3 regions of the Halobacillus seohaensis genome follow, and region 1 is predicted to be linked to each of the others. Evidence: riboswitches for the same ligand, from Rfam matches in the RefSeq annotation. Region 1 holds a riboswitch; each other region holds the start of a gene.
The links. Region 1 has a riboswitch for S-adenosylmethionine ahead of ACFQIC_RS16945 (methionine ABC transporter ATP-binding protein). Riboswitches for the same ligand answer to the same signal wherever they lie in the genome.

Region 1 (3,111 bases):
AATCCCCCTGTTTATTGTCTTCGTATTTTTCTTGATAATAAATTTCCGAGTGTTTGAAGTCCTTGTACAATGATTACAAGTAAAATGACAGTAATGATCATAATATCTGTTTCAAAACGCTGGTAACCATAGGATATGGCTAAATCACCTAGGCCCCCACCTCCAACAAAGCCTGCCATCGCTGATGCACCGACTAATCCAATCGTTGCAATAGTTAAATTTAACACGATTGAACTTAAAGCTTCTGGCAAGTACACGCGTATAATAATTTGCCACGGAGAAGCTCCCATAGCCTCTGCCGCTTCAACAACACCTGACTTTACTTCCAACAAACTACTCTCTACTAGCCTTGCAATATAAGGACCTGAAAATAATACTAACGGCACTACTGCAGCTGCTGTCCCTATGGATGACCCAACTATAAATCTGGTTAGTGGCAAAATAGCTACTAGTAATATAATGAAGGGAATTGAACGGAAAAAATTTATAATTGTGCTTATCCCTTTAAAAACCACATTATTCTGAACGAGTCCACCTTTTCGCGTAACGACTAGTAGAATTCCGAGTGGAACCCCTATTAATGTCGCAGCGAATAAAGAAATACCTACCATAATTAATGTTTCATTAGTTGCTTGTAAGATTCGCGGCCAAAATTCTGCTAGATCAACCTGCATCTGCTTCCACCTCCTGTACGGTTACTGAACGTTGAATATATTCTAGTGCTCTGAAGATCTCTTTCTCTTCCCCTTGCAATTCAACAACTAGCTGTCCAAATGGAATTCCTTGAAGTTCAGTAATTTGCCCAAATAGAACATTCACTTCTACTTGATACCTTTTAGAAACTTGGGAAAAGATTGGCTGACTAGCCTTTTCTTTTACAAAAGTGAGGCGGTAAATATGTCGTCCGCCTCCACGTTCTTCTATTCCTGAAAGTATAGAAGGAGGAAGTTCATTTTCCATGACTGACCTAACAAAGTTTTTAGTTGTCGAGTGTTGTGGGTTAGAGAACAAGTCAAAAATAGATCCTTGTTCGATGACACAACCACTTTCCATGACAGCAATCCGATCACAAACTTCTCGAACTGCATTCATTTCATGAGTAATCATTAATATCGTAAGGTTATATTCATCACGAACTCTTTTTAGCAGTTCGAGGATTGACTTCGTTGTTTCTGGATCAAGTGCCGATGTTGCTTCATCACATAGTAATATATCTGGTGAAGTAGCCAATGCACGAGCAATGCCCACTCTTTGTTTCTGGCCACCTGATAACTCATCAGGATACTGGTGTGCTTTATCGGAAAGCCCTACAAATTCTAAAATCTCATCAACTCTTGCTTGTACCTTTTTCTTTGGAGTTCCTGAAATAATCAGAGGAAAAGCAACATTATGTAGAACTGTTTTTGACTCTAATAGATTGAAATGTTGGAAGATCATCCCAATGCGTTTGCGGACTTTTCTAAGTTCTGGCTTTGATAATTGTGACAGATCCTCGCCGTCGACTAATATACTCCCTTCTGAAGGCCTTTCTAAAAGGTTTACCAGTCGAACGAGTGTACTTTTCCCAGCTCCGCTAAACCCAATCACCCCAAAAATTTCGCCTTTGTTAATGGTTAGATTTACACGATCAACTGCTCGTAAATCACTCCCATTATGTTGATATATTTTCGAAACTTCATCGAACTGAATCATCTTAATCCCCCTTGTCTACACAAAAAAGCCCCTCTTCTTGAAAAATAAGAAGAGGGGCTTTCGAATCTAAATAGAAAACCAACTCTCCTCATCTTTCAAGTGCACATGCACCTGCTGGAGTTGGCACAGTTTCTAATGAACATATTCATTAGTCCCGCTGCCGAGGTTTCAAAGGGCCAGTCCCTCCACCTCTCTAGATAAGAAGATAAGCTTATTCGTTTTTTTTGATGTGATTAATCATAATATAGATATTCACTTCATGTCAATTTATTTTTTAAAAATTCACATTAGAACCAGGACATACCAACAAATCAAATAAACATTATATATATCAGCACATTTTTCCCGAAAGCTAGGGGGTTGTCTTAACACCTTTATCAAGATTACATAAGATATAGTGTAACACCACTTTAATAAGGAAGGAGTTTGAGTTCATATGGGATGCAATCGAAACAACAACGTGGCCAGGATTTCTAACAATAGACGGAACCGTAATAGCGTCGCTGGGGTTTCTAATAACAGACGGAACCGTAACAACGTAGCTGGGGTCTCTAATAACAAAGGAAACAGTAACAGCATAGCGGGCATTTCTAATAACAGTGGGAACTGCAACAGCGTTGCTGGTACTTCTAATAACAGACGGAATCGCAACAACGTAGCTGGTATTTCCGATAATAACTTTAAAGTTCCAGTAAGATCTTATATTGATGGCGAAGATTTTTGCCGTGCTGTAAACCGCTGTTTAAGAGATGATAGAGTTGCTGGTGCAGAGAATACTAGACGTCGAAATCTGTTTGATGGATGGGATTCTTGGTTTTAAGTCTAAGTCATAAGGTAAGATTCTACAGATACAGTAGTTTTTAAAAAAGGTATGGTTTTCAGAGACGTGTATTCAGGGTCCACGATTATCTAAAAAATTGTGAAATCTAGCGCGTCTTTTTTTACGTCCTCTACATAGGTTACGTAAGTTACGTAATAAAGATTAAAATTCTGAATGTCTCTCCTAAAACTAAAGCTATGTTAAACGACCGAATTTGAAATATCATCAAGCATCGAAATGTGAATCTCTTAAACCACACTCTATGTAGAGTGTGGTTTAAGAGTGTTGTACTAAGACCTTGTTGGTTTTCTGTGGTTATCCCAATAAAATATTACCGGTGTGCCTTAATTATAACGGACGTCCATAATAGGAAAATACGGGTAACTAATAGCTGTAAAATAAGATGAAGAAATTACGATCATTAGATAGAACAGAAAAATCACATCAAACTTCGAAAAACCCAACCGATAGAAGTAAGTACGATTTACAGTATTAGAAAAACGCTTCGCTTCCATTGCCACTGCAATCCGATAAGCTCTTCTAATACTTTGGGAAAGAAGGGGGATGGAATAGGATTTAAGTTTTTTATAAAAACCTCT
Region 2 (3,111 bases), on a different contig from region 1:
AAAGCGCCTGTTTCCCAAGGTTCTACCTCTATGACAACTTCATTGGGACAATTTATGGTAGGTGTTTTTGTTTGGTTATAAATTTTAATGAACTGAAGAATAAGAGGTACACCTTTTTGGGGAGCATCTTCTACCAATAAAACGAGAGCTCCTTCTTCTACATAATAAACCGTAGAAGGTTGTAACATTCCATTTATATAGAGGTTTATATAAGAAACGCAAGCTGGATCTAAGATTCCTACACTACCATATCCCTCTAATTCATCCTGATTTGTATAAGTCTTTTTAACTCCGTCAGAAATTGTTATATATTCAAGTGTTTCTGCTTTTAAAACCATTTTTTACTCACCCCCGTTCCCTTTCTTTAACTAATTGAAAAAAAGAATGGTGAAAACCTCCTACTTTAATTGTAGGAGATTCTCTGCTGCCTTTTTAACTAGAATTCATTTTTAGTTTACAGTAAATTCTATCATGACCGGAACACCAGCATTTTGGGAGGCTCCATCAAGAATAGTTAGAGTCGTACCATCGAAAGTCGAATCTCCATCTAGTTGAGGGATCCCATTTAAATAAAGGTTATAGGATACATAAGAAGTTGGGAAGGCTGTTAATCCAGTGTCTGGAGTAGTATCAGCAAAAACAAAAGTAAGGTCATCTACAGCGATGGTTCCATCTCCTATAGTTGAAGCGAATCTCTCAGAATCGAGAAAGGGTTTAATTATAGCCATTAAATCTCACCTCCTTTTTATAATAGATGCGAAAACTCGAAAATTGTATAAGCATTTTACTTAGAAAAATTGACGCGATTTTAGTTTAAGAAGAGTCATTGCTTAATTATTTAGTACCTTAGCATTCTATTTTTACTAAAGAGATAGACTAATAAGCTTCGATTAATATTATAGAGAAAATCAATAGGTAATTGACATATCAATGCAAAATTTGTTATTATACAATTTATCAGATTAATCTTAATTTATTGAAAATTTAACCTTGCTCATATAAAGTTAAAAATTAAAAACTTGTTTTTCTTATCAAGAGAGGTGGAGGGACTGGCCCTTTGAAGCCTCGGCAACAAACTTTGTAAAAGAGTTGTGCTAATTCCAGCAAGCATGTTAAATGCTTGGGAGATAAGAAGAGAGAACAGAACACATAGGTATGTTCCGTAAACCTCTTCTTAATTTAGAAGAGGTTTTTTGCTTGATTTAAGGTCTTTTTTAATAAAAAACCAAACATAAAAAGGAAAGAAGGAATTCACATGTCCATTACCTTAACCAAAGCACCATTTAAAGCAGATCACGTTGGAAGTCTACTTCGACCAGACAATCTACACAAAGCCAGAAAAGAATTTAAAGAAGGAGAAATTTCGGCTGATGAATTACGAGAGGTGGAAACAAAGGAAATACAGCGTATTGTTGATAAGCAAATTGAAATTGGATTAGATGTAGTTACTGATGGCGAATTCAGACGAACATGGTTTCACTTAGACTTTTTGGAGCACTTAAATGGAATTGAAGGGTATGTCCCTGAACAAGGATATAAATTTGAAGGCATAGAGACGGAAAAGTATGATGTTCGAAATACAGGAAAAATATCCTTTAACCCCGATCATCCTTTCATAAAGGATTTTATTGATTTGAACAAAATTGTAGACGGTCGTGCTGTTGCGAAACAGACCATACCTAGTCCCAACCAGCTTTTTAACGCCGGGATATTTAACGAAAATGTTTACTCGGATCTTGAGGAATATGCGAATGATATTATTCAAGCGTATCAAGATGCCATACAATCATTTTATGATGCAGGCGTACGTTATTTGCAGCTGGATGATGTATATATTGCTGGGCTGTCTTCGCCACAAATTCCATTTAATGATGGAAACTATTCAAGAGATGTATTAATTGATTTATCATTACGAGTGATAAACGGTGTTTTGGAAAACAAACCCGAAGATTTAGTAGTAACTACACACTTATGTCGTGGTAACTATCAATCCACGTGGGCCTTTGAAGGAAGTTATGAACTTATAGCACCAACGTTATTAGCAAAAGAGAAAGTGGATGGTTTCTTTTTGGAGTATGATGATGAGCGATCAGGAAGTTTCAAACCATTAGAACATATTCCGAATGGCGGAGCTAAAGTGGTGCTGGGTGTTATCACCTCTAAAACTGGAGAATTAGAAGACAAGGAAACGATTAAGGCACGTATTAAGGAAGCATCAAAATACGTCCCACTTGACCAATTATGCTTAAGTCCTCAATGTGGGTTTGCTTCCACACACCATGGTAATAAGCTGACGGAAGAACAACAGTGGGATAAGTTGAAATTTGTTGTTAATGTAGCAAAAGAAATTTGGGGTTAAATAAAATAAAAATGAGCTCTGATCGAATGGATCAGGGCTCATTTTTATTTATCGGTTCAATTTAATTTTTGCTTGTTGCTTCTGAAAATCAACATCTTTATAATACGTGTTTTTCACTAATAGATTAGGTCCTAAGCACTTAGCAGCGGGACAATGACAATTCAATGCTGCAGCTGTTTTCGAGTTCATCCAATGTGCATAAGCATCTGGTAAAGAGGTGTCTTGTATGTTTCCTAATCCAGGTTCATCGCCAAAATCTGTTACGATGATCTCTCCTGAGAAGATATTGACATTTAAGCGAGAACGTCCATCTGGATCATTTCGTACTGTGACTTTAGGTGCTTGGTCAAGCTTTTTCAGCATGTTTAAATCCTCTTGCGCGGAGTTACATGGATAAAACGGTAAGGTGCCAAATAACATCCATACGTTTGGGTCACGGTGATCTACCAATTGATTAATTCCTTCACGCATTTCTTCAAGACTCAATGTTTCTAGGTTACTCGCGAAATCTACAGGATACATAGGGTGAATCTCATGTCTGGCACATCCCATCTCTAATACGTGATCGTGAATTTCTAGTAGATGAGGGAAGGTACGCTTATTGAGCATGGTTTCAGCTGAAACCATTACACCTTCTTTTGATAATCGTTGACTATTTTCCACAATCCGATCAAAGTAGTTAGCCCTATTTTCAAAAGATAGCTTACGATCCATTAACGCGAAGCCTGTTTCAGCAAATTCATCGACAGTGC
Region 3 (3,111 bases), on a different contig from region 1:
AAACGCCAAGGTCCTAGAATGATGTATATGTATTCAGAGTAAAGGAGGAGATTAGATGGATACAGTAGAATCAACACAAACGCCGAACCATTTAAACAAGGCTGTGACAGCGAACTTAAATGAAATTCACCGTATCGTATATGCGGGTTTCATTCCTCGGTTCTTTGCTTATATCATTGATCTTCTCGTCATTTGGAGCCTGAATTCTATCATCACAAGACCATTACTCCAATTAACGAACTTATCGGATGCTAAGCTTTGGATCGACCTGTTAAGTGCAGCTAATATAACTCAATCCCTTGTATTCTTTCTCTACTTCATCTTAATGACCTTCTTTTTTAGAGCCACACTAGGAAAAATGAGTTTAGGTTTATCTGTTGAATCGCTAAAAGGTGATAGCCTCTCTACAAGTCAAATTATCTTTAGAGAACTTATCGGAAGGTACATCAGTATGGCTGTTTTGGGTTTGCCATATCTCGTTGTTATTTTCACAAGAAAACATCAAGGTATTCATGATTTATTTGCCGATACCTCTGTAATCAAAGATAAAATGAAACGGTTAAATCGAGAAGTTAACTCGGCCTTGGATTAAAAATTTAGAAATCCAGCACCTTGACTAGAAGAGGTGCTGGATTTTTCATTTTCCATACATTCACTATTCCTATAAACTCAAAAAAATCTCTCCTCGTTAAAGGAAAGATTTAATTTAATTCAATTAACCGATCCCACAAGCAAAGGATCCATTCTTTTGTGAATATTTTTGATGATACTCTTCTGCTTCATAAAAAGTACTGGCAGGTGTAACTTCTGTAACAATTGGACGCTTAAATATCCCTTTATTTGTCCACTGATTAATTTTTTCGTTGCTGATAGCTTTTTCTGTTTCTTCCTGATAAAAAATTGCAGAGCGATACTGATGACCTTCATCAATCCCTTGTTTGTTTCTTGAAGTTGGATCATGAGCTTCAAAGAAGATATTCACAAGTCCACCATACGTTATAATATTAGGGTCATACTCTATACGTATAGCTTCTGCATGTCCAGTGGCTCCAGTTTTCACCTGTTCATAAGTAGGGTTTGGCAAGTGTCCCCCGATATATCCAACTCTTGTATGATTAATTCCTTCGAATCTTTCAAAAAAAGCTTCGACTCCCCAAAAACATCCTGCTCCAAAAATTGCTGTTGCCATTGTCATCTTCCCTTTCTTGTTAACGCAACTTCTTCCTAAGAGAGTTTGACGGTTTTTATAAACCAAAGACCCCTTTTCTTATCCAGTATAAGAAAAGGGGTCGTAATATTCCGTACGATCCTCTCATCTCTTAGAATGTTTAACCATTCTACAGGAATTGGCACCGTTCTTTTTCAATCAATAAAGATTGAATCGATGGTTGCCGGGCATCAAAGGGCCAGTCCCTCCGCCTCTCTGGATAAGAAGTTTCCGTTATTAATTTTTAAGTTATTATATATAGTACAACGTTTTGAACTCGAAGTAAAGATGAATGTTTCATTTTTTTAAAAAATATTTATAATGTTCACTTACCTGATGTGTACACTTCTTCAAATGGTTGGACAATAACAAATCCTTCACCTTTGAATTCCATTTGAATCGACTCTCCGCTACCACGGCCAATAAACGTTTTAAAACTAATATCTGTGCGGAATTCCGGCTGTAAATGGCCAGACCAAGCTACGGTAGCGTTAGGATCAGTTATAATTGAATCCCCTGGACGAACAAGTAACGTAAGGGGCTCATAGTGGGAAGTGATAGCTACCTTTCCACTGCCTTCCAACGTCACGTTAAACAATCCCCCCGACATCATCCCCGCAACTTTCTTCATTAATTTAATGTCCCAGTTTATCCCTGGCTCGAAAGCTAATAAATCATTTCCATTCACTGTGAGCGATTCATTGTCTAAATCAAAGATGGTAATTTTTTTGCCTTGATCCGCTAAGTATAATCGACCGGTTCCTGAGGCTTTCATAAGAGAACTGCCTTCACCAGAAAACGCCTTTTTGAACATTCGTCCAACACCGTGCTCTAGTACCCCTTCGCGTTCAAACTTTATTCCACCATTATAAGATATCATCGAGCCTGCTTTGGCCCATACTTGATCCATTAGATTAACTTCTAATATACGCGGTGTTTCTAATTCAAAATAGTCATTTTCTGTTGCATCTTGTTTCGTCTGTCTTATGAATTCATCAATAGAATAATTGCTCACAAAAAGTCCCCTTTCGATTCTTGTATTTATTTATATACGAAAGGGATGAGCAAAATGTTTCAATCAACTATCTTCCAAGAAAAACAGCCCCATATAGTAGGGAGCCCGCAATTACGAATGCAGGATGTACCTTCACTTTTTCCAAAAGAATGAAGCTAGCCACAATTAGAAAAATAGTTTGAAGCATACCCGCTGACACATAGGATGATTGAAAAAATTGATATGCCATTACACCTAACAAAATAGCGATAGACGGACGGATCAACGCTGTCATCGTTTTCACACGTGGTGATCCTTTAAACTTATTTAACAAACTAAGTAAGGCGATCATAAGAATAAGAGAAGGGGCGACTGTCGCAAATACTCCAATAAAAGCACCAAGTAATCCAGCTTGTTCATAACCAATAAAACCGGCCATCTTTGTAGCAATAGGACCCGGCAAGGCATTAGCCATCGCTAACATTTCACTAAATTCATTCACAGATAACCATTCAAATCGGCCAACCACCTCATTTTCTACAAGCGGAATCGAAGCAGGCCCCCCACCATAACCAACAATTCCCGGGATGAAAAATGCTACGAATATTTTCCAGTAAATCATAGGGAAGACTCCTTACTTTTAGGTTGTGTACCAGACTTCTTCATCGGCCTTAGTAAGGCAAACAGTAATAGGGCAAAAATGACAATTCCGGGGTGTATACCCACCCACTCAATTAATAGTAGTGAGGCTAAACCTAAAATGATGGTCATCCATATCCCGAGATTTGCTTTAGACTTTTTCAGAAAATCATACGTTAAGGTAGCTAACATCACTCCTACTACAGGAACAACAGCTTGAGTCATTCCATTAACCCAAGCCTGATTACGGAAGCTATTTAAGAATGTTAAT

Region 2: linked by a shared signal. The riboswitch ahead of ACFQIC_RS15245 (5-methyltetrahydropteroyltriglutamate--homocysteine S-methyltransferase) and the one ahead of ACFQIC_RS16945 (methionine ABC transporter ATP-binding protein) in region 1 are both predicted to bind S-adenosylmethionine.
Region 3: linked by a shared signal. The riboswitch ahead of msrA (peptide-methionine (S)-S-oxide reductase MsrA) and the one ahead of ACFQIC_RS16945 (methionine ABC transporter ATP-binding protein) in region 1 are both predicted to bind S-adenosylmethionine.

What each region holds. Positions count from the first base shown of each region.
Region 1 covers NZ_JBHSZV010000047.1:144,378-147,488, forward strand. The annotation lists gene ACFQIC_RS16940 (methionine ABC transporter permease) at 12-674, opposite strand; gene ACFQIC_RS16945 (methionine ABC transporter ATP-binding protein) at 664-1,692, opposite strand; SAM riboswitch class I at 1,778-1,896, opposite strand; gene ACFQIC_RS16950 (hypothetical protein) at 2,129-2,512, shown strand; gene ACFQIC_RS16955 (energy-coupling factor transporter transmembrane component T family protein) at 2,857-3,111, opposite strand, start outside.
Region 2 covers NZ_JBHSZV010000040.1:10,312-13,422, reverse strand. The annotation lists gene ACFQIC_RS15255 (DUF4183 domain-containing protein) at 1-338, opposite strand, end outside; gene ACFQIC_RS15250 (DUF4183 domain-containing protein) at 450-728, opposite strand; SAM riboswitch class I at 1,026-1,134, shown strand; gene ACFQIC_RS15245 (5-methyltetrahydropteroyltriglutamate--homocysteine S-methyltransferase) at 1,256-2,359, shown strand; gene yfkAB (radical SAM/CxCxxxxC motif protein YfkAB) at 2,408-3,111, opposite strand, start outside.
Region 3 covers NZ_JBHSZV010000020.1:90,907-94,017, forward strand. The annotation lists gene sppA (signal peptide peptidase SppA) at 1-42, shown strand, start outside; gene ACFQIC_RS08845 (RDD family protein) at 56-592, shown strand; gene msrA (peptide-methionine (S)-S-oxide reductase MsrA) at 716-1,189, opposite strand; SAM riboswitch class I at 1,310-1,434, opposite strand; gene ACFQIC_RS08855 (AIM24 family protein) at 1,533-2,222, opposite strand; gene ACFQIC_RS08860 (chromate transporter) at 2,290-2,823, opposite strand; gene ACFQIC_RS08865 (chromate transporter) at 2,820-3,111, opposite strand, start outside.